One region of the Paenibacillus sp. FSL R10-2782 genome, then DNA from elsewhere that is predicted to be linked to it. Evidence: riboswitches for the same ligand, from Rfam matches in the RefSeq annotation. Region 1 holds a riboswitch; each other region holds the start of a gene.
What was found. Region 1 has a riboswitch for cyclic di-AMP ahead of NST83_RS13105 (3D domain-containing protein). Riboswitches for the same ligand answer to the same signal wherever they lie in the genome.
Positions count from the first base shown of each region.

Region 1 (7,587 bases):
AAATATGATCCAAATAAAAGTGCATTCTAAAAACCACGCAGGTAAGGCTCCGGGATATCCGCTTGTACTTTTAGCTCCCGCGATGCATGCAGCGCCCAATACGGATCGCGCAGCATGGCGCGTCCTATCGCTACCAGATCGGCTTCTTTTTGCTGAATCACCCGCCGGGCATCCTCATAATCGTCCAGCAGACCAACAGCAATTACAGGCACATTCAGCTTTTCACGTATATCACGTGCCAAATCCACCTGATAACCCGCACGCGCAGATGGACCGCCATTAGAACCAATTGGCCCCTCGCCACCAGAGGAGATGTGAAAAATATCCACACCTGCATCACGATATCGTTCCCCTATGCCCGCTATGTATTCCACATTATATCCGTTTTCAACATACTCTTTGGCGGATATCCGCATCATCACAGGCATATCAGGCGGAAGCACCTCTTTAACAGCCTGAATCACTTCAACACCGAACAGCGATAGATCCTGTCCATATTCATCTTCTCTAGTGTTCGTTAAAGGGGAATGAAATTGATGGATCAAATAACCGTGAGCGCCATGGATTTCTACTGTATCAAAACCAGCTTCCACCGCGCGGCGCGCGCCTTCCTTATACGCCTGTACCAGCTCCCTGGCTTCGGCTGTCGTCAAAGCATGCGGCTCCTTGAAACGTTCGCTAAAAGCAATCGAAGACGGTGCAACAGGCAAGTCAGCATCTTCAGCCTTGCGTCCGGCATGACCTAATTGAATTCCGATTTTGGCACCGTATTTGTGGACTTCCTCCACTATTTTACGGTATGCAGGAATATGCTCGTCACTCCAAATGCCCAGATCATGATCTGTAATGCGTCCATCCGGGTGGACCCCCGTCATTTCCACAATAATCAGTCCGGTACCACCTACTGCCCGACTAACGTAATGGACATGATGCCAATCATTTGGCTTTCCATCTTTGGCCTCCACACTATATTGGCACATCGGGGGCATTACAATCCGATTTTTTAAAGAAAGTCCCTTTAATTGATAAGGAGTAAACAAGTCGGTCACTTTTATCCATCCTTCCTTTAATTCCATCTCTGTACAATATGAATTGCAACCCCATTATACACCAGCTATCACTGGATACCGAATCCATTAAAAGGCTAAAAGTTGCGAAAATGCTGCTGTTTTCGGTCAGGATTAATAGAATATGTGCCTTTAGCTTCGTGATCTTCACTTACATCCGTTGCCACAGGGCATTTCCACTCAATCACTCAATAGTCTAACCTGTTTAGCAGCATAATTTCAATATGTCAGGTGCATAATAAATGAAAGCAACAGAAGGTACCACTGCACGGAAAGGGGGGATACATATGCCGTACAGGGGATTATTGCCAATCATGGCACTGTTACTAGCATTTTCGAGTTTTCCCGTTCACGCGGATGCGCCTCCCGATATCGGAACGCCCCATCCCAAGGAAGCGGCTGTTGTTTCTTCAGCACATAAGAGCAGAGAACGAGCCACTCCCACATTAGCCATGCTTCGAAAAAAACATGCGGATATTTTCAAAATGTGCGGTCCGCATACTCAGCAAATTGCCCTGACTTTTGATGACGTGCCCGATTCCCGGTATACGCCGCAGGTTCTGGACATTTTGCAAGCGAATGGGATTAAAGCAACCTTCTTTATCGTCGGTCACCGTGCGGAAAAACACCCTGGCATGATTCGCCGTATCGTACGTGAAGGCCATGCCTTAGGCAACCATTCCTATACTCATCCGGATTTTAGGAAAGCTTCACCGGAACGCTTTCGCAACCAGATTAAGAAAACAGAACATATTTTGGAGGCCACCGTTGGCTTTCGCCCCAAGCTGATCCGCCCACCCTATGGTGAAATTACGGAGCCTCAGATCCAGTGGGCGCGTCGTCACGGCTACATGATTGTGAATTGGAACGTAGACTCCCTCGATTGGAAGGGACTCAGTAAAACACAAATTCAGCGTAATGTGATCCCGGCTACCGGACCAGGCTCCATCATTTTAATGCATGCAGGTGGAGGTCAAAGTTCCAATCTGAAAGGCACTGTTCAATCCCTGCCGGGTCTCATTCAGTCGCTGAAAGCCAAGGGCTACAAATTTGTCACGGTTCCACGGCTACTTCATACCTCGGAGCGGAAATAACATTAAAAGGGCTGTCTTACCAGCAGATGCATTCTGCTCGTCAAGACAGCCCTTTTTTAATCGACAAAACCCATATATGAATCCTGAACCTGCGATTAAGTTATTTGATTATAGATCACAGATTATAGTTTACATAATATATATTATGTAAACTTAATTCATTTGCTTATACAGCCTATTTATCAATGACGTACAGCTTCACATTCTGAAAACCAAAGTCACTCACAAAAGATGGGCTGCCTGGAATGAAAATATCTATCCGTTTCCCCGTAATGGCGCTACCCTTATCGCGTGCTACGGCTACAAAAGAATGATCCGGCAAACCCGGGTGGGAATAGCCTGTAACCAACACTTTCGTACCCAACGGAATTACGTTTGGGTCAACCGCAATCGTACCAAGCTTAAGCGGATTTCCGAAATAATCCACCGCTCCCCATTTTCCATTTTCACTGGTTGCTGCGGAATACGCTGTAGCCTTCACGTCAACTACTTTGCTGTAGTTAAATGTTTTGCCCCATGCTTCAACTTGTTGACCGTCACCTGCCGGCGCTTTATCTGAAAGAAGCTGAGGCTTTGAATCCGAAGCAGCCTTTACCTTGTTCTCGTCCGGCACCTTAATTTGTACTCCTGCATATATATTGCTGGCAGCAAGATCTGGGTTCTCCTTTTGCAGATTCTCTACAGATACCCCGTAACGTTGAGCAAGTAAAAAGAAGGTATCACCTTCCTTGGCGGTATGAAGCGAAGCGGCGTCGGCTACCCCGGCTGTCTGCGCCAATCCTGCAATGGCTGCTGCCAGCACCGCAAATTTCATTGTTTTTCCAATACGTTTAAGATGTTTCAAAAGATATGTACCTCCTCTGTTATGCCTGCGAAGTTAGCTGTCGGATTCGGACTCAGGAGAAGCCCTATGCTTGTGCAATTCACCCCTAGGCACCTTCCATCCATTCGTATGAAGACGGATCAGAAGTTACTGCCGTTGTTACGTCCCCCGCACTTCCCATGGTTTTGGGTCCCGCATTCAGCGTCTAAATGTAGCTGTCTGCTGCCCCGGTAAGTTTTGGCTCACTGCATAATATCACAATTTTGTAACCTTATCTGCATGAAAATGTTGGGAACCCCGAATATCATACTACATCTGTTACAATTTTGTCATCATGAAATCGAAATCAGTTACAAAAATCTGAACGAGGATGACAAAAAAAGAAAAAAGCCCTCCCGTCAAACTTCCACCGCGGAGGGCTTGCTTCATAGCCTTTACAAGCTCATTTCTTACAAAACCTTGGCAAGAAAATCCCGGGTACGATCATGGCTTGGAGTGCCAAAAACCTGCTCCGGTGTACCTTGCTCCACAATTTGACCGTTATCCATAAAGATAATGCGGTCTCCTACCTCGCGGGCAAAGCCCATTTCATGTGTCACGATGACCATCGTCATGCCACCCTCAGCCAGCTTCTTCATCACGTCCAGCACCTCCCCGACCATTTCAGGGTCCAAAGCAGAAGTCGGCTCATCGAAGAGCATCACATGCGGCTGCATCGCCAAGGCGCGTGCAATCGCAATCCGCTGCTTCTGTCCGCCGGAAAGCTGATTGGGATAGGTGTCCTTTTTGTCTTCAAGCCCAACGGTACGCAGCAGCTCCAGCGCAATTTTCTCCGCTTCCTTTGCTGACTGGCCTCTAACCTGAGTTGGCGCAAGCGTCAGATTTTGCAGCACCGTTTTGTGCGGGAACAGATTGAAATGCTGGAACACCATCCCCATTTTCTCACGAGTCGCATTAATATTATGACCACGGGCTGTAATCGGCTCGCCCTCAAACAAAATCTCCCCATCGGTCGGCTGCTCCAGCAGATTCATACAACGTAAAAATGTACTTTTCCCCGAACCACTCGGGCCAATGACGACAACAACCTCGCCTTTTGCAATATCTATATCAATGCCTTTTAAAATTTCATTTTTGCCGAACGATTTACGCAGTTGTTTAACGGTGATCACTGGCTCTCAACTTCCTTTCCCATAAACCCAACAGCTTCGACAAGCTGAATGTCATTACAAAATAAATAGCAGCCGCGATGACGAACGGACTTAATCCTTCGTAGGTGATGTTCTTAATGACTTGGGCCTGATACATAATATCCACCATACCGATGGTAGAAATGATGGAGGACTCTTTAATAATCGTAATAAACTCATTGCCGATCGCAGGCAGTACAGACTTGAACGCTTGCGGTAAAATGACGTGACGCATAGCTTTGCCTCGTCCCATACCGAGTGAACGGGCCGCTTCCATCTGACCACGGTCCACTGCCTGGATACCTGCACGGAAAATTTCAGCCAGATATGCCGAGCTATTCAGAGATAACGTAATAATACCGGACTGAAGTGGCGTAAAATTGACGCCCAGCGTCAAAGCAACTCCATAATGGATGATCATAAGCTGTACCAGCATAGGTGTACCACGAAGTACCTCTACGTAGGCTGTACCCAACCATTCAATGATACGTACACCACTCATCCGCAGCAGAGAGATGATCAGACCAATGATAAATCCGAACAGTACCCCGAGCGCAGACAACAACAACGTGTAGCCGATACCCGTAGCGTAAAAGCTGCGATATTTCCAAAATATATCCACGATGTTGTTGGATGAAACCTGTCGATCCGCAGAGAGCGCACTCGCTTCCGTGGAAAACTTTTCAATAGACCCGTCTGCTTTCAGACGAGCCAACGTTTTATTTACAGATGCCAGCAGTTCAGCATTTCCTTTACGAATACCTACAGCTGTTTCTGCTCCCTCATCCTCAGGCACCGCCTTGGCGAGTGTTACAGTGCCATCCAATGTGTATCCTTTAGCGACAGTGTCTTCAATCACTACAGCATTCACACGTTGGGTCCGAAGCTGGAGCACCAGGTCGGAGATTTTATCCAGTGAAGTTACTGAGGCATTGGGCACTTTCTGAGCAATTTCCTCTTGGATACTCCCCTTTTGTGCTCCGATCTTCTCGCCTTTCAAAGCAGCCATCGTCGAATATTTGTCCTTATCCTCCGGGCGTACCATGATGACTTGCTTGGAGTGGTAGTACACATCCGAAAAATCAATACTCTTTTTGCGTTCATCCGTCGGTGTCATACCTGACAGAACCAAGTCTACGCGGCCACTTTGCAGAGCAGGCAGCAACGAGTCAAAGCTCATGTCCTCAATGACCAGCTCTGCACCCAGATCCTTGGCAATTTCATTGGCGATATCAACATCAAAGCCAACAATGGTATCCTTACCGTTAATTACTTTATGAAACTCATATGGCGGAAAATCGGCACTCATGCCGAGTACAAGTTTTGGCTGTGTCTTCGCTTCCGTCCCGTATGCAGTAAGCATCGGAAGACCAGCCAACAGCAAGATAACCGCCGTCAAAATCAGGGCGGTAAAACGATATGCCTTTTTCAATCTTTTTTTCTCTCCTTAAATTCTTTATAATAAATAAGATTGTGTCATTATAAATGAATATGCATGATTATGCAATGAGTGTTATATTACAAATTCAGCATTTCTAACGTAGTACCCACATTACAGCTTATACAAAGGAGTTTTTAGCATGGGTTTTAAACAGACGATTCAACATACAATTGAGCAATATGCCCAACGTTTTAAGAACATCTCGTTATATATTGGTGCAAATCCTGAGCTGGGGAATGAGGAGTTTTTGGCAGCTGCTCGTCTCAAAGAGGAATTGACTTTTCACGGATTTGAAGTGCAGACTCCTGTTCTGGGTATAGAAACGGCTTTTATTGCGACTTATAAAGCTGCAAAACCCGGACCAGTCATCGCTTTTCTGGCGGAATATGACGCCCTCAAAGGCTTGGGACACGCATGCGGACATCATTTGATCTGTATGATGAGTACAGGAGCAGCTGTCGGTCTCAAATCGGTCATTGACGAGATCGGTGGAGAAGTACGGGTATACGGCACACCTGCCGAGGAAACACGCGGTGCCAAGGTTCCTATGGCGGCTGCCGGGTTGTTTGATGATTGTGATATAGCGCTCATGACACATCCTTATGACCGTTATGAAAAATCAGGCAAATCGCTGGCGATTGATGCCGTACAATTCGAATTCTTTGGGCAATCCGCTCACGCGGCGGCCAGTCCCCACGAAGGTATTAACGCGCTGGACGCGGTGATTCAAACGTTCAACGGAATCAATGCGTTCCGCCAGCAGGTGAAGAGTACGGTACGTATTCACGGCATTATTAATCAAGGAGGCCAAGCAGCAAACATCATTCCTGATTATGCCTCTGCCCAATTTTATGTACGGGCTGCTACACGTCATGAACTGAATTCATTGACTCGCCGCGTCATTCAAATTGCCGAAGGAGCGGCCCTACAAGCGGGGTGTCGTCTGAAAACCTCGAATTATGAGACATCTTATGATGAAATGGTGACTAACCGTGCGCTCTCCGATGCCTTTACCGCAAATTTGGTGCTGACAGGCATTCCGCAGGAGGACATCACGGAGGGCGAAGATCACGGCTCCATGGATATTGGAAATGTGTCGCTGCACTGTCCCGCCATTCATCCGTACATTCAAGTTATTGACGAGAAGCACGCCTTGCATACACCTGAATTCCGCGATTTGGCGATGCAGGATCGGGCGCTGGAAGGAATGTTGTTAGCCGCCAGAACCTTGGCCTGGACCGCATGTGATGTAATCACGAATCCTGAGTTGCTGACACAAATTAAGGAAGAATTCGCTCTGCTGAAAAGCAAAATTTAAAATTTTAATTTCGCCAAATTTTTAATTTCGTCTTCTCTCCAGAAAGGAGCAGCAGTCATTATGAATCATATGAGCAGCTTTTGGGTGTTGTTTATTGTGGTCGATATCATTATTTTGTGGTTCTTTTTTCGAGCATTATATCGAAGGAACAGGGAAAATCGAAAGACACGCCGCCGTAATGCATTTTTTCTTAGCTCCCCGTCTCCCTCTTCCCTTGAACAGGGGCGTCATAAGGAGATTATAGAACTCATGCAGCTTCTGGAACGATCTATTCCAGCCTCCTACGCTCATAGTGTAAGGCGGCGTGTGATGGATGCCCATCCTCACCTGACGGATCAGGAATATGATTGGCGCTGGAATGAGCTAAAACGATATTTTATGCTATGTGCAATTATGAATCGGGTGCCCATGTTCAGTCCAGATGTGGATGAACTGTGGCACGAAATGCTAATGTTTACGCGAGAATACCAGCAATTTTCGGAAGCCTTCTTTGGCCGCATGCTGCACCACGCCCCTCATGCCAGCTCACAGCCGATGCCGGATGAACGGGCATGGTTTGACTGGCTGTATGTGGAATGCTTTGGCTGGAACCGCTATAGTGCAAGCCTATGGGGGACTTTTTTTAATCATCCATTACCGAATAACGAGCTTGCA
Region 1 is NZ_CP151951.1:2,901,525-2,909,111, forward strand. It holds gene NST83_RS13095 (NADH:flavin oxidoreductase/NADH oxidase) at 27-1,049, opposite strand; gene NST83_RS13100 (polysaccharide deacetylase family protein) at 1,355-2,161, shown strand; gene NST83_RS13105 (3D domain-containing protein) at 2,337-3,005, opposite strand; cyclic di-AMP (ydaO/yuaA leader) riboswitch at 3,013-3,185, opposite strand; gene NST83_RS13110 (amino acid ABC transporter ATP-binding protein) at 3,434-4,156, opposite strand; gene NST83_RS13115 (ABC transporter substrate-binding protein/permease) at 4,143-5,606, opposite strand; gene NST83_RS13120 (M20 family metallopeptidase) at 5,755-6,933, shown strand; gene NST83_RS13125 (hypothetical protein) at 6,994-7,587, shown strand, end outside.

Region 2 (7,587 bases), 2.7 Mb from region 1:
ATGCACAGTTTGGTTCCTTATCCATGCTCAGAAGCTTATGCATGCCAGCAACAACGGTGCTACATAGCCTCTCCCCTGACCCTGACTGCTGCTAAGCGGTAGCTGGTGCGTCAGGTCAGGAAATGCCAGCATCCAGCAACAAAGCGCTCAGACGCGCAAATTCCTCGATACTCAGCGTCTCGCCCCGACGGGAAGGCTCTATGCCTGCCTGAAGCAGCAACGGCTCCAGCGTATCCCTGTTCTCTTTGGTAAAGAAGCGGCTTTTCAGGTTATTCGAAATCGTCTTGCGACGTTGGGCAAATGAAGCATGTACGACTTCGAAGAAATGCTGCTCGTCCACCACCTCTACCGGAGGCACTTCCCGTACACGCAAACGGATGACCGCCGATTCTACATTCGGCTGAGGGATAAATACCGTATTCGGTACGATGCAGACCAATTCGGGTTCGCTGTAATATTGCACTGCAATACTCAAACTGCCGTAATCCTTCGTCCCAGGAGACGCAGCCATACGCTCAGCCACTTCCTTTTGGATCATGACGACAATATTCTCCAGAGGGAGCTTGTCTTCCAGCAGCCTCATCAGAATCGGTGTAGTGACGTAGTACGGCAGATTAGCGACGACGCTCACTTTACTGACCTCGGCAAAATCCGAAGCAAACACCTCTCGTAAATCCAGCTTCAGCACATCCCCATGGCGTACCTTCACATGCTCATAAGGGGCCAGCACCTCTTCGAGAATAGGCAGAAGTCGCTGGTCAATCTCGACAGCTGTAACTACCTTGGCCGATTGCGCCAGCTTCTCGGTCAAAGCGCCAATCCCCGGACCGATCTCAAGGGCGCCCTTCGTGTCGTCCAATCCCGCAGCATTCACAATCTTGTTCAGAATATTTTGATCAATCAAAAAATTTTGTCCCAAACTCTTTTTGAACGAAAACCCGTGCCGCTGAATAATTTCCTTCGTGCGCCGCGGTGTTGCTATATCTTGAATCCCTGTCATACGGATATCACATTCCTTCACTTTCAATTTGTGCCAGCGCACCGGCAAACTCCTCACGGCTGATCTGGAACACAGCGAGCCGTTTATGTAGCTGCTTACCGTTACAGTAACCAATACCCAGCACATTACCCAAAGCCATACGTCGTGCAGCAGCATTCGGGTGGGTGATCAGTCCGGCGTCAATCAGGTCCGCCCAATCGATTAGCGGATCGGCCCCTTCCACCGTCGTATGCACCCGTGCGAGAGCATGTCTGATCGCTTCAGGCGAGGCATTCTCCACGCCAATATCCCCTTTGCGCGTCGCTTCTGCCTCTGGTATAAAGGCCTGCTTGCAGCCGGGCACCTTGGAGGCGATAATTTTGCGGATACGCTCCCCTGCATGATCGGGATCGGTCAAAATAATGACACCCCGCCGCTCCTGCGCCAGCGCAATTTTGCGCAGCGTCATTTTATTAATGGCTGAGCCGCCCGTTTCTATCGTATCCGCTTCGACAGCACGACGAATAGCCACCGTATCATCCCGACCCTCTACCACGATCACTTCCTTGATCATTTGCGTTTCCCTCCACTGCTACACAGTAAGCTATATTCATCTTTCCCTGCTTTTGAAAACAAAATAAGAAGAGGATATCCTCTTCTTAGCATGGTATAACTATGATGTTAATACTATCGCATTGCCCTTAACATATACAACACGTTTTTAGTTCATTTCAGGCTTCTCGGGTCCAATCACGTAGACGGTTTTACCGTGCTTCCGACCAAACTGATTGGCTTGACTCAAACTCTCATAATACACATCGATTTTGTGGCCTTTAATCGCGCCACCGGTATCCTCCGCACGGCGGAAGCCCACCCCTTCAATATACACCCACCAGCCGATTGGAATCACATTCGGATCGACAGCGATGGTGCGTCCTTCCGTGACACGTGAGCCGGATGCAGTACGTGTACCGATACCTGGCTCCTGTGACGAATACGCCGTCATGGAGACGTTTTGTAACACTTTGCTGTAATTAAAATTCACACCTGCTTTACGGACAGCATTGCCTGAACTAACCCGTGTAGACTTAATGGCATCTTCAGGACCAACGGAAGCAGCCAGAACGACCGGCTTTTTCTTCGTTCCTACTGCAATCACCTTATCCACACGATTCTGCGCGACTTCCTTGTTTACCAGCTGCTTGGATACCAATTTTCCGTCATGGTATACCTTTTGAACATGCTGGACCACAACACCTTTTTTACCGCTTTGGATAACCCGATTATCGCCTTTATAGAGACTTGGATCGGCCGTTTTGATGACCTGATAAGGTACCTGTTGCTTCTGTTCGACCTGCTGTTTCTTCACACGGACGATTTTTATGTCCATGTTAGACGAAACAGGAGCATCTAGAGCAGGATAAACTTTATCATTTGACGATAATTTATAGCCCGAGGTGCGAATGGCGCCCTCTACTGTATTTTCTGTTGTGTACAACTTTTTCGTCTTATTGGCTAAGGATACTTTGACCTGATTGGCACGTTTGATGACAACGCGATCCCCATCCTGTACTGCTCCGTTCAGCGGCATTGATACCGTATCATGCGGCTGAAGCGAAATCGAATGCTCTTTGAGCAAATCTTGGAGCTGGGATTGCCGAGTTTCTACCGCAGATGCCTTACCGTCGATGACAAAAAAGACCTGTTTTTTAGACTCAGTGTACACCAGAATTGAAATCATAATCGTTAGTGAGATTAGAAAAATAGCAACCAAAGCAGCCTGGCGCACATTTTCCTGCTTCCAACGCAATACGTAAGACATGCTGGATGAGCGTGACTCATGGGTCTCCTCTTTTTGGAAAATGCCCATTTCCTCCGTCCTCCTTACATAGCCCGCCGTCTGGAGTAAGACATAGTTGAGATTGACGTGACTATAACAGATTTTCTACAAGACAAGCCCGTAATGCGACTGTCCTGCACCATGTACCCGTCTTCGCGGCATGCTGTCCTCCCCTGTTTAATCACAGTATGATGACAGATTTTCTTTTATTCACAACAAAAAAAGCCAGAAAAGAGACTTAGAGAGCTCTTTCGTGGCTTCCGGCATGTGCGAATATGCGGAAAAATCATGCACGAGATGGCTTCTCTCTTGTTACGCTTACGGGGTTAGCTGTCGGGTTCGGACGTAGAGAGACGCCCTAGCTTGGGTCAACCGCTCATGGCGGTTGCCTTCACATTCACCCCGAAGACCCAGAAAGAAATCGAAATACGGCCCCTCCACCTGTTCAATCCCATCCGGGAAAAGAATTTCGGTCGAGCCGGCTGGCGGAAGAGACGTTCCCTTCTTGCCCATACGCCGGACGTACTGTAAGCCATATCGGTTCCCCCGTTCCCTGTAAAAGGGACTCAGCGAGACTGGTTCATGAAATGAACTGTTGATGTTTACACTCAAACAACAATTCACTGAAAAGATGATATCCTGTTTCTATGCATGTTGTAAAGCAGGTTTCAAGTACATTTTTCAAAATATTCGGTTAAAATATTGTAATATTCTTGAGTTTCCTGCAACAAATTCATGATTAGCTTCGTCTATCTCTTTATTTTGATTGATTTCTTCCCTTTTTCACTTAATGTCAAATCGTTCCAAGGCATTTTGGGTCGTTATGGACACTAATTCCTCCAACGTAATCCCCTTGATTTGGGCAGCCGCCTCTGCGACCAGTCCCACATGTGCGGACTCATTTCGCTTCCCGCGGAACGGATGAGGTGTTAGATAGGGAGCGTCCGTTTCAATGAGCAGACGGTCCAGCGGCACCTGTGCGAGTACCTCCTTTGGCTGCTTGGCATTTTTGAACGTTATCGGCCCGCCAAAAGAGAGATGAAAGCCCATATCCAGCACCATTTTAGCCGTCTCCCAGCTTCCCGAAAAGGAATGCATGACTCCGCCAACCTCACTCGCTTTTTCTTCACGCAAAATCTTAACAATATCTTCATGCGCATCCCGGTTATGGATGACAATTGGCATGTTCAGCTCACGAGCCAGTCCAATCTGGTTGCGTAGCACCCGATGCTGTACATCCTTGGGTGATGTGTCCCAATAATAATCCAGACCAATCTCCCCGATCGCCACGACTTTCTTATGACTGCATAACGATGCAATCCATTCCAGATCTCCCTCCTGCATCGTAATCGCATCCTGTGGGTGCCATCCAATCGCCGCATAAATAAAATCATACGTTTCGACCAAATTCATGGTAGACGGAATGGTCTCACGGTTAAATCCGATATTAATCATGCGGGTTACTCCCGCTTCGACAGCACGTGCTATTACTTCTTCCCGATCTTCGTCAAATTGCGGGGCATCCAAATGAGTATGAGTGTCAAATAAATTCAAAGCTTTTGTCTCCTTTTTTACTTTTATTAGCATATATTTGTCTATTGTTTGACAAAATAATTCCTTATTTCGGCAGGAAGCTTGTCCTTTACCCCATCCAATTTGTTTTGGGGATAGTACATGTGATATTTACCTCGGTGAATACCGCTAATGGAGCGCACAATTTCCGATACTTCGGAAATTTCTCTCACCTCTCCTTTACGTCCAAGGAGTAAAATCTGGTTATCCGTCGACCCACCCTGACGAAACACATCATAAGGAAGATCCGTCGGAAAATCAATTTCCAGATCATATTCGGGATGCAAACCAACCTGCTTCAGCGCTGTCCGAATGTCGTCAATGGTATCTGTATCCATATTTTCAATCTCTACATATTTATACAGCTTGCGATCCATAAAACGGGTGCTCAAATCACTTAAAATCTCATCCTTTTCCCGTTTCCATTGACTGAATACTGTCTGAATCAAAGACTCGTCGAGCATCAAATATTGTTCCACCGTAAGCTCTCCCCGAAAGAGATCCGGCAATGGTTCCAGCAGAAAACTAAACTCATATCCGTTCCTAAACAGCTCCTTCGCCCGCTTGAAAATTTTACGCAATAAAATTTCCGAGCTGCGCGTCACAGGATGAAAATAAATTTGCCAATACATCTGATAGCGCGACATTAGATAATCCTCCACCGCATGCATCCCTGACTCCTTCACTACAATTCTTCCATTATGAGGACGCAGTAGCCGTAAAATACGATCCAGATCAATGGTGCCATAATTGACGCCTGTTGAGTGAGCATCCCGCAGCAAATAATCCATACGGTCCGCATCCAATGGGCTTGTGATCAGGTTAACGACAATCGGCTTGTCATACGTTTTGGCAATGACCGCAGCCACCTTCGTCGGAAGCTCCTCATCGACTTGCCGCAGCACAGCATTAATCTCTGTATTCCCCAATACAATCCGGCATGTCCAATCCTCGTGGTTCATATGAAAGGCTTCTTCAATGGAATGGGAAAACGGACCATGCCCCACATCGTGCAACAAAGCCGCACACAGCGCGACTAAACCTTCTTCCTTCGGCCAATCGGAAAATTCGCCGCGTTCAAATTGGGAAATAATACGCCGTGTAATCTCGTACACACCTAGCGAATGCGAAAAACGACTATGCTCCGCTCCATGAAACGTAAGATAGGATGTACCCAACTGCCGAATGCGGCGCAAGCGTTGAAACTCTGGAGTATTGATCAGACGCCATATCACTGTATCCTGAACATGGATATAGTTATGTACCGGGTCCTTAAAAACTTTTTCTTCACTAAGTGGCTGGTGCAAGATATCAGCTCCTTTAATATTCTGAATAATGGATTAAGATACAATAAAATCCTAAACGATCTCCTTCATTCGACATAATTTGTCGTAATATGTCGAATTACGACTTTTCGACATTTCCAAATCGACAAATGGCTAAAACCGTCAATAAAATAAGGTAATTCACACGCATCATGCTCTTTATTCTAAATACTTTTGCATAATTAACCTGTTAGCAAATTTTTAAGGTTGACTGTTTTGGGAATCGTTGGTATAGTAAATATCAGAAAAGAGAAGAATTTGTCGAATCATGACACTTATATTATTTTAAAGGCGAGAGGAGCCTGATTTATTATGATGAAATCCACTGGTATTGTAAGAAAAGTTGACGAGCTCGGACGTGTTGTTATTCCAATCGAATTGCGCCGCACATTGGGTATTGGCGAAAAAGACGCTTTGGAAATTTATGTTGATGGCGAACGCATTATGCTCAAAAAATACGAGCCTGCTTGTATTTTCTGCGGAAACGCCGAGAACGTAATTTACTTCAAAGGAAAAATTGTTTGCCAAGATTGCATCTCAGAAATTCCAACACCTGTGACAAACTAAGATTTTTAGTATATAATAGACTTATGAGAGATTGTTAATTCTAACCTTTTTCATATATACTCCTTGTTGCCTTCCACGGTTTGAACCCAACCGTTGGAAGGCCCTTTTTTGTTTAAGGAAGTTTTTATAAAAGGGCGTTATATACATCCCTTTTGGAAATGGAGCGATCGGTAGCTGTACGCTTCATAGCGTCCTTGCGTGTCAGCCCTTCTGTCTCATAATGCGCAACGTGGGCCTCCAATGATAAGGACTGCCACCATGCCTGTCGCTCCTCTTCCTCTTCTGCTTCGTTTTTTCCTTCAACTACCAGGCAATATTCACCAAGCGGTGGATGCTCCTCCAGTCTGGCAAGACATTGCTCCGCCGTTCCTCGTACCCATTCCTCATGTAGCTTGGTCAACTCACGTGCAAGCACCACTCTGCGTTCTCCCAGTGTTTCCTTCAATACCGTCAACGTCCGCACAATACGATGAGGGGATTCATAAAACAGGATCGTGCCATGAGATACCTGAAACGACTGTAGCAGCCTCTCCAGATCCTTTTTCTCCCGTGGAGGGAATCCGGCAAATGTAAATCTTTCCGTATCCAGTCCGGAGGCAATCAAAGCAGACAGTGCTGCGTTCGCACCGGGAATGGGAATAACGCTAACCCCCGCCTCCAGCGCCAGCTTGACCAGATCCGAACCCGGGTCCGAAATGGCCGGCAGACCTGCATCGCTGACCAGTGCCAAATTTTTTCCTTCTATTATATAACGTATCAGCTCAGGCCCACTGGCAGCTTTATTATGTTCATGATAGCTGAATAGCATTTCCGGCGTAATATCAAAATGTGTGAGCAGTTTGCGCGTCTGCCGCGTATCCTCTGCTGCTATAATACTGCACGATTTTAAGGTGTTAATCGCCCTAAAGGTCATATCGTCCAGATTACCAATCGGTGTAGCAACGAGATACAGCTTGCCCCGTTCTTCTCCGCCGGTTATAAAACTTTTTTGCACCGCTGCCTTCACAGTAAATCCCCCTTGCTTACTTCTCCATAGATATCCCTTATTTCCTGAGTATAATTCCCATTCTCCTGATATACAATGAGCGGCGGCAACAGACGAACCTCCGGCTTACCATCACATAGCGCCTCGATGAGCACCATATTCGCCTCCATATGAGCCCGTGGGTGGACAAACCGAATCCGTTTCGGCTCCAGTCTGTTAGCACGCATCAGGGTTATAATCTCACCCAGCCGCTGCGGACGATGAACCATGGACACTTTTCCGCCATTACGGACAAGCCGGGTACATGCCTGAATGACCT
Region 2 is NZ_CP151951.1:25,774-33,360, reverse strand. It holds gene rsmA (16S rRNA (adenine(1518)-N(6)/adenine(1519)-N(6))-dimethyltransferase RsmA) at 116-1,000, opposite strand; gene rnmV (ribonuclease M5) at 1,008-1,553, opposite strand; gene NST83_RS00140 (G5 domain-containing protein) at 1,701-2,849, opposite strand; cyclic di-AMP (ydaO/yuaA leader) riboswitch at 3,119-3,401, opposite strand; gene NST83_RS00135 (TatD family hydrolase) at 3,603-4,373, opposite strand; gene NST83_RS00130 (HD domain-containing protein) at 4,415-5,698, opposite strand; gene NST83_RS00125 (AbrB/MazE/SpoVT family DNA-binding domain-containing protein) at 6,029-6,283, shown strand; gene rsmI (16S rRNA (cytidine(1402)-2'-O)-methyltransferase) at 6,408-7,289, opposite strand; gene NST83_RS00115 (tRNA1(Val) (adenine(37)-N6)-methyltransferase) at 7,286-7,587, opposite strand, start outside.
Region 2: linked by a shared signal. The riboswitch ahead of NST83_RS00140 (G5 domain-containing protein) and the one ahead of NST83_RS13105 (3D domain-containing protein) in region 1 are both predicted to bind cyclic di-AMP.

Region 3 (7,587 bases), 1.4 Mb from region 1:
GCCTGCCATCCATGCCATAATCGGCAGTAACCATGGATAGGCCATATTGTAAGGAGATTGTGTGGCATCTGTTGTGGAGAACGTATGAAGCGTACGCTCCAGCACAAAGAACAAAATGGATTGTACACCGAGTAAAATAAAGGCCCACAAGTAGCCCACATACATACTGCGAAGCACATACAGTCCGTAGCCCGGCTCTTTGGCGCGTGGCCATGCATTCAGTCCAACCTTGCTCATCAGCCCGTCACCGCCGACCAAGGAGAAGTAGATTGCTACAGCCATTACGAAGGAAACCACGACTTGCAAAATCATAAGAAATATAAGTGCTCCCTGACCACCTGCTTCTGCTTGCAGTATAGGCAGCATGTTAAATGTCCCTGCCATACTGGCAGCAAAATATACAATGGACAGCACAATGCCACGTACAAAGGAAGTGTGGCGTCGTGTGAGTGAGGCGTATACGATGGCAAGTATGCCCAAAACCAAGCTTAATAAGGCATAACCCGCGTAGGTCATCCAGTTTGCCCAGTACGTTTGTTTTTTGACATAATCCGTATAGGACGATGGGGCCGAAAAGCTTTGTGTAAACGAGCGAACATCCCCGTCTTCAAAAGTAAAGGCCAGTGTAAGCACCGAGGAACCGATTTTCTTATCGTCCACGGTATACTTCAATCCACCCTCGCCTGCGGTTGTCGCGAGCTTCAAGTCCGACGGCTTAAAGCCAAAGCGTTTTACCCAGGCTGTCGCTGCCTGCTCCTTCGCTTCCAGCGTCATGTCTCCCTCGGCTGCACGTACAAGCCTGCTACGTGCTTGCTCATCCGTAGAAATATCAGCTTGTGTGTAACTGGTGCTGGAGGTCATTCGTTTAAAGCTAACGACTTTGCCAGTGGACAAATCTACATGAATTTGCAGTTTGCTTTTGGAAGATGGTTCCTGCAAATCGACACGGAAGGTTTCGTAGGGATACCTTTTTTTCCAAATACGATCATACTGTTGAAGCAGCTTTTCTCTGGATAAATAACCGTACAAATCCGTCTCGGCCTGATAGGTCACCAGAGGCTCCTTAGACCGTAATTCGGTATAGCCCAGCTCGGAGCGGGCGAAGTCCAGTGCGTGCATGACTGCTTCCTGCTTGCTGATGACCTTGGCATTCGTCAGTGCTTCCGGATTCGGATTACTAAACGAGGGAATAAGCAATTGAAAGACAAAAAAGCAAATCAGGCCAATCCCGCCCAGCAAGCCTAATCTTTTGAAGTTGGCCGTGAGCACGACCGGTTTCCCGATAGGATTCATGAGTTTCCTCCTTAATCTGTAAATAAGAACATCCATTAAAGATATCATACTGCACAGGTTCCCGCCAACAGACCTACGATATTCATGAAAATGGAGTGAAAGCAGTTTAAAGTTTCAATAAAATTAGATAAGTTGCGATTAAAGGCGGCGTATTCTCCAATTACCGCTAATTTAACGTTATTTCGGCGAAATCGGTTTTGTGCTCTGTATATAGAAGGATTATAATCTGTTGAGACAATGCATATGAAATATATAGTTAACGATATACAATTGAGCCGAATTTCCATAGGAAAACGGGGGAACCATGTTACTGGGGTGAATTTTACAGCCGGTCCCGGACCGGAAGTGTGAATAGGGCATACTGTGCAGCCCGAATCCGTCAGCTAACCTCGTAGGCTGTGAACAGGAACCAAGTCAGGCACTCGGATTTCCGGTGTCTTTTTTTGTGTTATTAAAACGTAGCTGAGTTAAGCCCGCTTCGCGATCCATTTGATCTTCCGATCGCTGTTTTCTCTAAAAGAAACGGACTAAAGAAACTGAAAAGAGATTGGTGATTTTATGAGCTGGCAGTAGCGGAGGGGGCAGAATGGTTCTGAAGAAGCGAAGCGGTTGCCTGAAAGCTTTCCATAGGAAAGCTCGCATCGTAAGCATAAGCTACCACCGGATTTTAACCATTAAAAGGGCTTAAAAATCAGAAAAAAATCCGGGGGTAACAGCAATCATAAGAACAATCTGCACCCGGAGCGTCTCCATGCTCATAATTCACCAAGTAGGAGCAGTGATAAATAGATGAATCCCAATGCAAGATGGCTTCGGCTTTCTCCACCGCAGATATTCGTTGCGGGTTTTGCCATTATCATTCTTATAGGCAGCTTGTTGTTAATGCTGCCGATTTCCAATACAACGGGGAAGCCGCTTGCATTTATAGATGCTTTGTTTACAGCCGCCTCCGCAACCTGTGTTACAGGTCTTGTCGTTAAGGATACCGGTACCTTCTTTACCACCTTTGGTCAGGTGGTTATCGCTGCGCTGATTCAGATTGGCGGTCTCGGCTTTATGACGATGGCTACTTTGATTGCGCTGGTATTCAAGCGCCGCATTTCCTTGCGGGAGCGCCTGATTTTGCAGGAAGCGATGAACCAGACCTCTGTTGAGGGAATTGTCGGATTGATCCGCAGGGTGTTGCTGTACTCCCTAATCATTGAGGGCGTGTGCGCCACGATATTCGCGATTCGCTGGTCCTTTGATATGCCCGTAGGCAGGGCGATTTATTTTGGAATCTGGCATGCCATTTCCATGTTTAACAATGCGGGCTTTGATTTATTCGGTCACTTTCGCAGCCTGACAGGTTATGTGTATGATCCTATTGTTAATTTTACAGCTATGTTTCTGATTATTTCGGGTGGCATCGGCTTTGTGGTTATGTCGGACCTGGTAGAATACCGCAAGCGTGGGAGACTTTCCTTGCATACCAAGGTGGTACTCAGTATGACGGCTACCCTGATCGTAGTCGGCACGCTTGTCATCTTTGTATTCGAGTTTACCAATCCGAAGACACTGGGCTCGCTGGATTGGGGTGGAAAACTGCTGGGATCTTTATTCCAGTCCGTAACACCGCGCACCGCAGGTGCCAATACGTTAGATATCGCTGGCTTGCGACAGGCTACGCAGTTTTTCATCATTATATTGATGTTTATCGGTGCTTCTCCTGGCTCTACTGGAGGCGGGATTAAGACGACAACGTTTGCGCTGCTCATTGGAGCCGTGATTTCGATGCTGCGAGGTCGAGAGGATATTGTACTGTTCAAATACCGGCTTGCGCAGGGGCGAATTTACAAGGCTTTGACCATTACACTGCTGGGGTTGCTGTTTGTGATTGGCGTGACGATGATTTTGTCAGCAACCGAGGATCATCATTTTCTAATGATATTGTTCGAGGCGGTGTCTGCATTTGGGACGGTGGGATTGTCGATGGGACTTACACCTGATTTGACGTTTATAGGCAAGCTGGTCATTACCCTGACGATGTTTGCAGGTAGACTCGGCCCACTTACACTGGCGTATGCGCTAGGACCCAAAAAGGGTAAGGAATTATATCGTCATCCGGAAGGCAAAATGATTATAGGATAAGGGAGTTCTAGAGTAGATATGAAAACGCAGCAGTTTGTAGTTATTGGTTTGGGACGATTTGGCTCAAGCCTGGCTTTGCAATTGGTAGATATGGGGTGCGAGGTGCTAGGCATCGACCGGAATGAGGATGTTGTGGACAGTATGAGTGAGCTGTTGACGCATACCGTCGTGGCAGATGCTACAGATGAGGATTCGCTGCGATCATTGGGCATCCGTAATTTCGATTGCGGCATTGTTGCGATTGGTGCTGATATTCAGGTCAGCATTCTGGCTGCCATTTTGCTAAAGGAGCTGGGTGTGAGCAAAGTCGTTGCGAAAGCGATTTCTGTGCTGCACGGACGAGCGTTGGAAAAGCTCGGTGTGGACCGGGTCATTTATCCCGAGCGAGATATGGGGATACGAGTCGCGCATCAACTGGTTACACCTAATTTGCTTGATTATTTGGAGCTGTCCAAGGAATACAGCATTGTGGAACTCAATGTTCCTGCATGCCTGCATGGCAAAACGCTATCTGAGCTGAATGCCCGTACCCGCTTTGGTTGCAGCATTGTGGCGCTTCATACGGCGAACGGTATTCTGATTGCACCAACAGCGATGGATCGGCTAAAAGCAGACGATATTATGGTCATCATCGGCTCCAATGATAATATCGGCCGCTTTGAGGACGAGGTCGTTAACGTTAATGAAGAAGGCTAACCCTGCTACACCATACGATAGCCGGCAAACGATGCACGTGTCTCGCTGATCCAGCGCCGTGCTGTCGGTCCCAGATCGGTCGTCTCCGAGTAGATAAGGGAGGTGGTTCGCCGTGTCTCTTTCAAATCAGGCAAGTACAGCGGGGTTAGCCCATTATCCCGCAGCAACTCGTTGCGCAAGTAGGATTTGGGCAGCAATGCCGAAGCCTTGCAGGTCGGCAGGAGGCGCACAATCGCCTCGAACGAGTCGATTTCCATACGAATATCCGGCATGATCCCGCTGCGCTGGAACAGGTCATCCGTAAGACTGCGATACCAGGTTCCCTTGGAAAAAATAATCATTGGCAGCCCTTGCAAATCTTTCATCGAGGCTGTTTCCGTCTTCATCGTTAATTCATGACCGATCGGAACGACTAGCTCCAAATGATCGTCAAACAGGGGAATGCAGCGCAGGCCGGCCTCATGAATGGCAGACCCGACAATACCGGCGTCTGCTTTTTTGTCGCGCACAAAAGCGACGATCTCATGGGTTTTGCCTGTGAGTAGCTTCAGCTCGGTTTGGGGATGCTTGCTCATGAAGGCTTCGACGAGAGTAGGCAGCGTTGTTTGGAGTGTCGTCAGACTCGCACCCAGCGTAAGCATGCTCTGGGCTTCGTTTTTGTGCTGTGACAGCTTTTGCAAAAAGCGGAGCTGCCGTTGCCGTTGCTCCAGCGCGAAGGTATATACAAATCGGCCTGTTGATGTAATTTCGAGTCGTTTGCCCCGTCGATCAAACAGGTTCACACCCAGCTCTTCCTCCAGCTTGGCGATTTTGCGGGACAGGGCGGGCTGGGAGAGATTAAGCAGCTTGGAGGCTTTATTCAGACTGGATTGCTCGACAATGACGGCAAAAGCGTTCAATTCCTCAAACAAATCATTCACTTCCTCTCTATATGCAAAAAAGACATAACAATTAATACGTATATTGCAATTCCATTATAAGCCGAAAAGGAGTAACATGAAAGCGACACAAGATGTTCACACTTTTGTTTTCTCTTTTAAGAAACATCTTGCTGGACATTTCCTGTCGGGAAATGTCATATTATATGTTATATTACTATTGAAAACGCTATTTTTGGGAGAAGGGAGCATTACCTAGATGAAAGGATTTTATTCCAGAAAGCTACACTCGCTTCTTGGTGTCATTCCGCTGGCTCTATTTTTTGTAGAGCATTTGGTGACCAACTTCACAGCGGTGGAGGGCGGCAAGGAAGGATTCAATCGCAGCGTGGCCTTCCTGAATGGTCTGCCACTTGTTATTGTGCTTGAAACGTTATTTATCTACTTGCCATTGCTGTTCCATGGAATCTATGGCTTGTATATCGCTTATCAGGCTGATCCGAATGTCAAAAATTTTGGCTATTCGCGTAACTGGCGCTTTCTGTTTCAGCGCATTTCCGGTGTGATTACGTTCGTATTCATTATCTGGCACGTATATGATACACGTTTTCAGGTGGCTTTGGGTCATGTAACACATGAGCAGCTAGGCGGTGTGATGCATGGCATTGTGACGAATCCAGTCTATTTTATCCTTTATTTAATCAGTGTCGTTTCGGCATCCTTTCACTTTGCAAACGGACTATGGGCTTTTATGGTCAGTTGGGGGATTACGGTGGGACCGCGTGCACAAAAAGTGTCCTCCTATATCTGCATGACCTTGTTCGTGGTTGTATCCATCGGCTTCATCGCTTCCCTGTTGGCATTCCGCAGCGCGGAATTCCAGGAAACGGCAACCGCCTTGATACAAAGCAGTGCTATTCAACAGCTACTGTAAAAAATGAATGTACACTTTACGTGTTTGCAATACATCGTTTGCAGATTCTATTTCTTATGGTAAAAGAGGATTTGGCTAAAATCCTGAAAAAAAGGAGTGAGCAGAAATGGCAGCATCCAACATTATTGTCGTGGGCGGCGGCCTTGCGGGTCTAATGGCTACGATCAAGGCGGCAGAGGCAGGAGTTCACGTTCATTTATTTTCTTTGGTTCCGGTCAAAAGGTCCCACTCCGTTTGTGCTCAAGGCGGCATCAACGGCGCGGTGAATACGAAGGGTGAAGGCGACTCGCCCTGGATTCACTTTGACGATTCAGTCTATGGCGGGGACTTTCTCGCAAACCAGCCTCCGGTAAAAGCGATGTGCGAAGCGGCCCCGGGGATTATCCATCTCATGGACCGCATGGGTGTCATGTTTAACCGGACACCGGAAGGACTGCTGGATTTCCGCCGCTTTGGGGGGACGCAGCATCATCGGACCGCCTTTGCTGGAGCGACGACAGGGCAGCAGCTTCTGTATGCACTTGATGAACAGGTACGGCGCTGGGAATCTGAGGGCTTGGTGACCAAGTATGAAAACTGGGAGTTTTTACAGGCTGTACTGGATGATGAGAGTATCTGTCGCGGCATCTGTGCGCAGGATTTGCGCACGATGGAAGTGAAGACCTTTGTAGCAGATGCGGTTATTTTGGCATCGGGCGGTCCTGGCATTATTTTCGGTAAAACCACGAATTCCGTAATTAATACAGGTACGGCTGCCGGGGCGGTATATCAGCAGGGCGTACGCTATGCCAACGGCGAGTTTATCCAGATTCATCCGACGGCTATTCCGGGGGATGACAAGCTGCGTCTGATGTCCGAGTCGGCACGGGGAGAGGGCGGCCGTATTTGGACGTACAAGGACGGCAAGCCGTGGTATTTCCTCGAAGAAAAGTATCCGGCTTATGGAAATCTGGTCCCTCGTGATATTGCGACCCGTGAAATATTCAGTGTATGCGTCGATGATGGGCTCGGCATTAATGGCGAGAACATGGTGTATCTCGATCTGTCTCATAAGGACCCGAAAGAGCTGGACGTGAAGCTGGGCGGTATTATTGAAATTTATGAAAAATTCGTTGGTGACGATCCGCGCAAAATACCGATGAAAATCTTCCCGGCTGTGCATTATTCGATGGGCGGCATGTGGGTCGATTACAATCAGATGACCAATATTCCGGGGCTGTTTGCCGCCGGAGAATGTGAATTCCAGTATCACGGAGCGAATCGTTTGGGTGCAAACTCGCTGCTGTCAGCTATTTACGGCGGGATGGTGGCTGGACCAAAAGCTGTGGAATACATTAAAGGCTTGAAAAAATCCGCGCAGGATGTGGCTTCCTCCGTGTTCGATGCAGCGGTCAATCAGCAGACGGAGAAGTATGAGCGTATTTTGCGTATGGATGGGAAAGAAAATGCCTATGTCCTTCATAAAGAGCTGGGCGAGTGGATGACGAACAACATGACCGTGGTTCGTTATAATGACAAGCTGGAAGCTACGATCCACAAGATCAAGGAGCTGAAGGAGCGTTATTCCAATATTAACATCAATGATGCTTCGCGCTGGAACAATGCGGGTGCGGCGTTCACGCGTCAGCTGTGGAATATGATGGAGCTGGCTGAAGC
Region 3 is NZ_CP151951.1:4,290,709-4,298,295, reverse strand. It holds gene NST83_RS19455 (type II CAAX endopeptidase family protein) at 1-1,293, opposite strand, end outside; cyclic di-AMP (ydaO/yuaA leader) riboswitch at 1,557-1,706, shown strand; gene NST83_RS19450 (TrkH family potassium uptake protein) at 2,083-3,423, shown strand; gene NST83_RS19445 (TrkA family potassium uptake protein) at 3,442-4,119, shown strand; gene NST83_RS19440 (LysR family transcriptional regulator) at 4,125-5,030, opposite strand; gene NST83_RS19435 (succinate dehydrogenase cytochrome b558 subunit) at 5,257-5,931, shown strand; gene sdhA (succinate dehydrogenase flavoprotein subunit) at 6,038-7,587, shown strand, end outside.
Region 3: linked by a shared signal. The riboswitch ahead of NST83_RS19450 (TrkH family potassium uptake protein) and the one ahead of NST83_RS13105 (3D domain-containing protein) in region 1 are both predicted to bind cyclic di-AMP.

Region 4 (7,587 bases), 2.8 Mb from region 1:
CATTCCTCGTTATGCGAGATCAGCAGGCTTTTGAGCGCTGCTTTATCCTCGCTTCCGAGATCGTCCAGCATGAAACGGCGCTTGAGCGCGTAATCCATACGGTTGACGTGATCAGCAAGGATTTTCCAGCCGCGTTTGGCTTCTTCGTCAATCAGCATCTCACAAGCCGTCGCTCCACCATATACACGCCCTTCGGGTGTGCGATCCACGGCTACCCATACCAGCCATACCTGGCGCCCGTTTGGTACATCCTCTTTATTGGTAGAAAACTTAATCCCGCGTTCTACTTTACTTTTGGCATGCATGGCACCGACATCAATTTTCGCCTCGCCGCGGTCAATAATGACCGGGGACATGCTGTTCAGGTCGATTGAACCTGCGCCGAAACCCTTATGTTTACTCTTGCCACTGACAATGTTCAGTGCAATCTGTTTTTTGCCGTCTGGCTGATTTTCGCTCATGCGTCACTAGGCCTCCATTTTCCGTCTTGACACTCATTCTACACTATAAATATTTTAACTAATAATCTCCCGAAAGCAAACATATACATGCTGTAGATGCTTGTCAACGGGAGGTATCCATTGTATGACCCCAGCACACACCAAAATCGTTTTATTGTCTACACTAGCCCTCGGTCTCCTCGCAGGGACGTTATGGTTTGCCTGGCAGCCTCAACCTGAGTCGGATCTGCAATCCTTGGGCAAACCGCCGTACGATTCCCAGTCAGAGTCTGCGCTTGCGCCAAACATGGGCAAGCCCCTGGGAGCAAACATCCTGCCTGACGTGCCCCAAAGTCCTCCACAGCCCGCTTCGGAAATTCTCAGCAAGCGTGTGGTGGAATACCACATTGACGTGTCCCTGGAAGAAGGGCAGGTTTTAAGGGGCACCGAGACGCTCACCTGGAAGCATCCGGGCACAAAAACCGTGAATGATCTGTATCTGCACCTGTACCCCAATGCCTTCTCTTCCATGGAAACCACCTTTATGAAGGAATCCGGGGGCAAGCTGCGCAGTGACACCATGCCCAAGAACGGCTTTGGCTCCATGACACTAACTGAACTTAAAACGGAAGACGGTTTATCCCTCATGCACCGGACACAGTATGTGCAGCCGGATGACGGTAACGTGAACGACCACTCGCTCATGAAGGTGCGTCTCCCCAAGCCGGTCCGAGGCGGTGAAAGCATTACATTATATATGAAGTTTGAGGTAAAGCTACCCGCCATCTTCGCACGTATGGGCGCAACAGATGATTTTGTCATGGCGGGTCAATGGTTTCCCAAACTTAGCGTCTATGAAACCGCAGGACAGCGTGGACGCGCCGAGGAAGGCTGGAATCTGCATCAGTATCATGGAAACTCCGAGTTTTACGCCGATTTCGGAATTTACAGTGTGCGTATTCGAGTGCCCGAAACATACATCGTGGCCGCAACTGGATTCCCTACCCGTGGAGCAATCCGGCAAAATGGGCAGAAAATATATCAATTCTATGCCGATGACGTGCACGACTTTGCATGGTCCGCTTCACCAAATTTTGTAGCTGTAGAAGAACCATTTTCCTCTGCTGAGGTACCGGGAGTCAAAGTCAAGCTATATCTCGACCCATCGCACAAGGAACTCCGGGGACGTTATATGAGCGCAGCCAAGGCCGCTCTTTCCTATTACAGCAAGTGGTACGGGCCTTATCCATATTCGACCCTGTCCATCGTTGTACCACCCAAAGCAGGCAGCGGCGCGGGCGGCATGGAGTATCCCACACTGATTACAGCCGCAGCCGCGGATAATCTGAATCCCGGCTACAATCTGGAGCGGACAGTTGTTCATGAGATTGGGCATCAATATTTCTATGGAATGGTTGCAAACAACGAATTTGAGGAACCATGGCTGGATGAAGGCTTTACCTCTTATGCAGAGGAACGACTCATGGAGCAAGAGTACGGACTGATCCCCAACTTGCCGTTACAGTCTGGACAGGTGTCTTCCCCACAGCCGTTAAACCGCGAGTCCTGGAAGTACGGCTCGGCTACTGAATATGCACAAAATGCCTATTCTCGGGGTAAACTGGTGCTGCGTGGCATTGAACGCCAGGTCGGCGCGAAAAAAATGGACCGAATTATGCGTACCTACGTCCAGACCTATCGATTCAAGCATCCAACCTCACAGGATTTTCAGCGTATCGTCGAAAGAGCCACCGGACGTTCGTGGAGCCATTATTTTGAACAATATGTATACGACGGCCAGATGGCGGACTTTTCGGTAGATCGCATTACGAACCGCCCGCTGACCAACGGATACGAAGCAATCATTACACTCAGCAAAAAAGGGGCCGATTATCCGAAGGTCCCTGTTCAAATTACCTTCAAGGACGGCACAACGCTATTCAAGGCATGGGACGGTATGGGCAAAAGCACCACCTATCGACTTAAAAGTGCATCCCCGGTCTCTCATGTGATTGTTGATCCACTGTACACGATTGCACTGGAGAACAAGCATATCAACAACAACCTGAAGGCCGAACTGGACGAGAAAACACAGACCCGTTGGAGCATAAGTGTAACCAAGCTGCTGGAGACAATGCTTGGAAGTCTGTCATGGTGAGGTGTCTATAGATGCGTATTGTTATAAAAGAAGGCTGGGCGCTTGTGCGCATACAATTTTATATTGTCATCATTCTGTTTCTGTATCGACTGCTATGGGGCGTTTTTCTCTATCGAGTGGTACAATCCGCCGTTACTCCCCTGCTGCTGCGCTACCCTGACCAGGGTCAAAACGAACTGGGAAAGACCTTGTTTTGGATGGAGAGCCATATTGCCCTGACGGACAACCGGGAGGTTCATATGTATCTGTGGATACTACTGGGGGCAACGGCGCTGCGTATACTGATTACCCCCTTCATCCGGGCGGGAATATACCAAAGTCTGCACACCCATGCAACCGAGCCGCAAAGTCTGTCTTTCTTCCGTGGAATGAAACGTCATGGTTTATCATCTATTATCTATTACATCATCGAGCTTGGGCTCCTGCTGCTCCCTGCTTTCTGGGTGGTGCCGAGGCTCTACCCTATCGTAGCCGGGGCGCTGCAATCTCCCGCCTATCTGCTGCATGTGCTGCCCTATGCCATCGGTTGGATCGCCTATGGCTGGTTCATCCGCCAGTGCATCCTGTACATGCAGTTAGGCACCGTAGGTGGTCACGCCATACTGCCGTCGCTGCTCGCCTTCTTTCGCCAAATCCTCCCGGCTATCGGTATTTCGCTTCTGCTCGGCGCAGGTGTGCTGCTTGTCCTTGGCCTATTCGGCACGGTGGCGATGATTTGGACTGGCATGCTGGCACTCATTCTCCAGCAAACGTATCATTTTGTTACCAGTCTGGTCAGGCTATGGCACATCAGTTCACAGTACCGCCTATGGCATACCGATATCTCCGGCAGAGGTTGAACCCCCACTCCGTTCCTCCTGAGCAATTTCTGGCTGTCGAAAGGCGACTATCTATATCCATTCCTATCCATGTAAACGGCACATAACTGAATACTCTTAACAAAATCTGTTCCCGCGATAAAGGGAGCAGATTTTTTTGTAACTTTTTGCGATGAAACATTTGCCAAAGCCAGCCGACTTTGTTACAATAATCGCAGTGAACTGATAGTAACAACTTTGTAATCTTTATTGTAACCTTTACCTTAAAGCATCGTTATCGTGAATACTGCTCTCCAAGGTGCACATCTTAAGTTAAGCCTAATTCCTGGCACCTAGGAAGCGGGGGAACCAGTTTGGGTGAATTGATCTCGCAACAGAGTGGTCATAGGGGAACCTTCTACCGAATCCTTAAGCTAACCTCGCAGGCATTGGAAGGGGTATATTTTTTTTGAAGAAGAAACTAACAATCGCAGTCATGGGTCTTGCCATTGCCTTTACATCTTTTACATTCGGTGGCGGCAGTGCATTTGCAGACTCCAAGATGGACCAGGTCATCCAAGATACCAAAGGAACGAGCTACAGAAGCGGAGGCACTACACTCGACGGATTCGATTGCTCCGGCTTCACAATGTATGTATATCAAAAACTGGGAATTAAACTGCCGCATCAATCCGGATCACAATTCAAAATGGGATCTTCCGTATCCCGCGATGAAATGAGACCTGGAGACCTGGTGTTCTTCAACACCACAGGTAGAGGCATTTCCCATGTAGGTATCTTCATGGGTGAAGGGAAATTTGCCCACTCCTCATCTTCACGTGGTGTAGTTGTTAGCTCACTGAACGAAAATTATTACGCTAACCGATATGTCGGTGCCAAAAGAATTATGAGCACAGATGCTTACCACGCTGTAGCTTCTGAAACTCCTGATGACGACAACGTAGAATAACTAACGAACAGCAAGCTAACCTGAGCCGCAATTTGATTCTGGCCGGAATCGAATTGCGGTTTTTTATGTCCGCGACATCAGAAACGTTATCTTTACTGACGAACTGACACCTCAAAAGGTTTCAGTTGTTGCGAACATCGTCGGTTTTACCGTCACGGCGGGGGGAGCATATGAGCAGTAAAGCCTTCTTATTGAATGTATACCCGACTTGGGTATGAAATAAACACGCTTGCCAATCCCCTGCAACTTGTCTACAATCTGTTGTTAATGGTTTAAGTACTTGTAAAAGGAGGACGGGAAGACATGCCTGCCTCAATATCTAACTACCGAATCGTGCCGATGGACGAGCAGCAGGCGGCTGCGATATGTGAGTGGCGCTATGATCCACCCTACAATATATACGGCTGGCTGCCTTGGGAACAAATGAAGGCGCTTGAGGTCGAATTTGGAAGCCCCTCGCTTCGCCAAGATCAATACGTAGCCGTATTGGACGACGAGAACATACTAACCGGATTTGCTCAATATTTCCCGATGATTGGCGTGACCCGGCTAGGTCTGGGAATGCATCCCGGATTGTGTGGACATGGCAGAGGCGCCGAATTTGTCCGTGCCATTGCCGAGGAAGCCAGACGACGCAATCCTGAGAATGAAATTGATCTGGAGGTGCTGACCTGGAATGGGCGCGCCATCCGTGCTTACAAGGCAGCCGGATTTGAGCTTACCGATACCTATGAACGTCAGACTCCCGATGGCAAGAAGGCGTTTCATTGTATGGTATATCATCCCGACCACCAGCCTCGTGTTCTATGATAAAAGCGCCTTCGGCATACAACAGCATTGTTGTATATCGAAGGCGCTTTTATCATACGGCAGGCTACGATTAGCTCAATGACTGCTACGCATTTTCTCAAAAGCTTCATTATATTGTTGGGCTTCCTTAATATCCACGGCCATAATGCCACCGTCATCCCAGGAGGTTAAACGCAGGGTCACGGTCTTATAATCAATCGTAATAAATGGATGATGATTAAATGCTTCCGATATAGCAGCAACTTCATCCACGAATGCAATCCCTTTCATAAAACTGGAAAAATTATATTTCCGGACAATCCATCGTCCTTCCTCCAGTTCCCAGCCCTCCAGCTTCTCCAGATGTGCTTCAATCTCTCCTTGTGTAAAAGGCATGATACGACTCCTCCCTGTTTGTACGGAAGCCTTTCAGCCGCTTTGAATGCGACCAAAACTACGATATATTGGTGTCCATATTACCACGGCCCCGTTGATAAATCCATAAAACGGCCTGTTCAAATCAAAGGTACCGACGTCAACTCCTCATCTCCAATGAGCACATAGATACGGTGCCGCCCCGGTTCATAGATAACAACGCCGCTGCCCACAGCGATAACAGGCTCTGTACCCAGCGCATAAAACAGATCTTCAGCCAGTGCTTCATTGACTTCCTGACGCCCTGCCGGGTCCAGCCTGTCCCAATCTTCTGCTTCCATTTCGAAAAATTCATAGCTATCTGGAATGCGTCCCACAGCCTCTGTCAAATCGTTCAAAATTTGTTCATACTCCCGTCCGTGCTTCACTCCCATGCCATTTCCTCCAATTCTTCCGCCATTCATTACATAATCACCTTATTATACCGGAAATTCGTACTTAACAAAAAAGAGAGTTTTGTCGATAAATACTATAATCCGTCTTGTAATGACGTGCCTGGGGCAAGGACGACCCCGGCGGCATGAAAGGATTCAAAATCTATTCTCATGGATGAGGTGTATCATGCAAATTTCAACCATTATTGGACTTGTACTCGGGATTGTGTCATTGGTCGTCGGGATGATTCTCAAAGGTGCGCCAGTGATCAACTTGGTCAACAACCCCGCTGCTTACATGATTATTTTTGTCGGAACGGCAGCAAGTATTTTTATGGCCTTCCCGATGGAAGAAATCAAACGGATTCCAAAACTGTTCAAGGTTATTTTTACGGAACAAAAGCTTTTGGACCGTAAAGAGCTCATCGGCACATTTACCGAATGGGCATCCATTACCCGTCGCGAAGGTCTGCTTGCGCTGGAATCCAAGGTAGAGGAGATCGACGATCCCTTTATGCGTGGTGGTATGCGTATGATTATTGATGGTAATGATCAGGAATTCGTGCGGGATGTTCTAATGGAGGACATTAACGCCACCGAGGATCGACACCGCTCCGGTGCACTGATCTTCTCTCAGGCTGGTATGTACGCTCCAACGCTCGGGGTACTCGGTGCCGTCGTAGGTCTGATTGCCGCTCTGGCCGATCTTAGTGACATGGCCAAGCTGTCTCATGCCATCGCGGCAGCCTTTATTGCGACGTTGCTTGGTATTTTTACAGGTTATGTCCTGTGGCATCCAATGTCCAATAAGCTGAAACGACTATCCAAAAAAGAAGTAGAGCTTAAATTGATGATGGTCGAAGGCCTGCTGTCGATTCAATCAGGTATATCCACCATTGCGATCAGCCAAAAACTGACGATATTCCTGACTCCAACCGAACGGGCTACCCTGACCGAGAAGGATGGGGATTCCGGTGAGTAAAAAAAGACATGAACCGCACGAGGAGCATGCCGACGAAAGCTGGCTGTTGCCATATTCCGACTTGATGACCCTTCTGCTAGCTCTTTTCATCGTCTTATTCGGGATGAGCGCGCTCGACGCCAAAAAATTTGAAACTATGGCTCAATCCATGAGTGCGGCCTTTAGTGGCGGCACAGGCATACTGGATCACTCTGCTGCCAATCCATCGCCACAATCCGCAGATATGGGCAAAAATAAAGAACAGGTAACACAACCTATAAAATCGAAGGCAACTTCTACGGCTGAACTGCAAAAGCAACTCGCCCAGCGGGAAGAAGAGGACTTGAAAAAGCTCAAAAAGCAAATGGATCAGTATATTGAAAATAATGGGCTGACTCCGCTGCTCAATACAAAACTGAACCAATCCCAGCTCATGATAACTATTAGTGATAACGCCTTGTTTTCATCGGGTGAGGCCGAAGTAAAGCCGGAAGCGAGAAAGCTGGCCAAGTCCATCTCCAGCATGCTCCAGCAGTTTCCTGGCTATGATGTTATCGTATCGGGTCATACGGATAATGTCCCTATTTCCAATAGCCAGTTTCCATCCAACTTTGATTTGAGTGCCAAACGATCTCTGAATTTCTTGCGCATTTTGCTACTCAA
Region 4 is NZ_CP151951.1:132,763-140,349, reverse strand. It holds gene NST83_RS00555 (YwhD family protein) at 1-461, opposite strand, end outside; gene NST83_RS00550 (M1 family metallopeptidase) at 586-2,598, shown strand; gene NST83_RS00545 (hypothetical protein) at 2,610-3,437, shown strand; cyclic di-AMP (ydaO/yuaA leader) riboswitch at 3,722-3,859, shown strand; gene NST83_RS00540 (C40 family peptidase) at 3,865-4,365, shown strand; gene NST83_RS00535 (GNAT family N-acetyltransferase) at 4,669-5,175, shown strand; gene NST83_RS00530 (4a-hydroxytetrahydrobiopterin dehydratase) at 5,251-5,550, opposite strand; gene NST83_RS00525 (hypothetical protein) at 5,670-5,963, opposite strand; gene motA (flagellar motor stator protein MotA) at 6,151-6,945, shown strand; gene NST83_RS00515 (flagellar motor protein MotB) at 6,938-7,587, shown strand, end outside.
Region 4: linked by a shared signal. The riboswitch ahead of NST83_RS00540 (C40 family peptidase) and the one ahead of NST83_RS13105 (3D domain-containing protein) in region 1 are both predicted to bind cyclic di-AMP.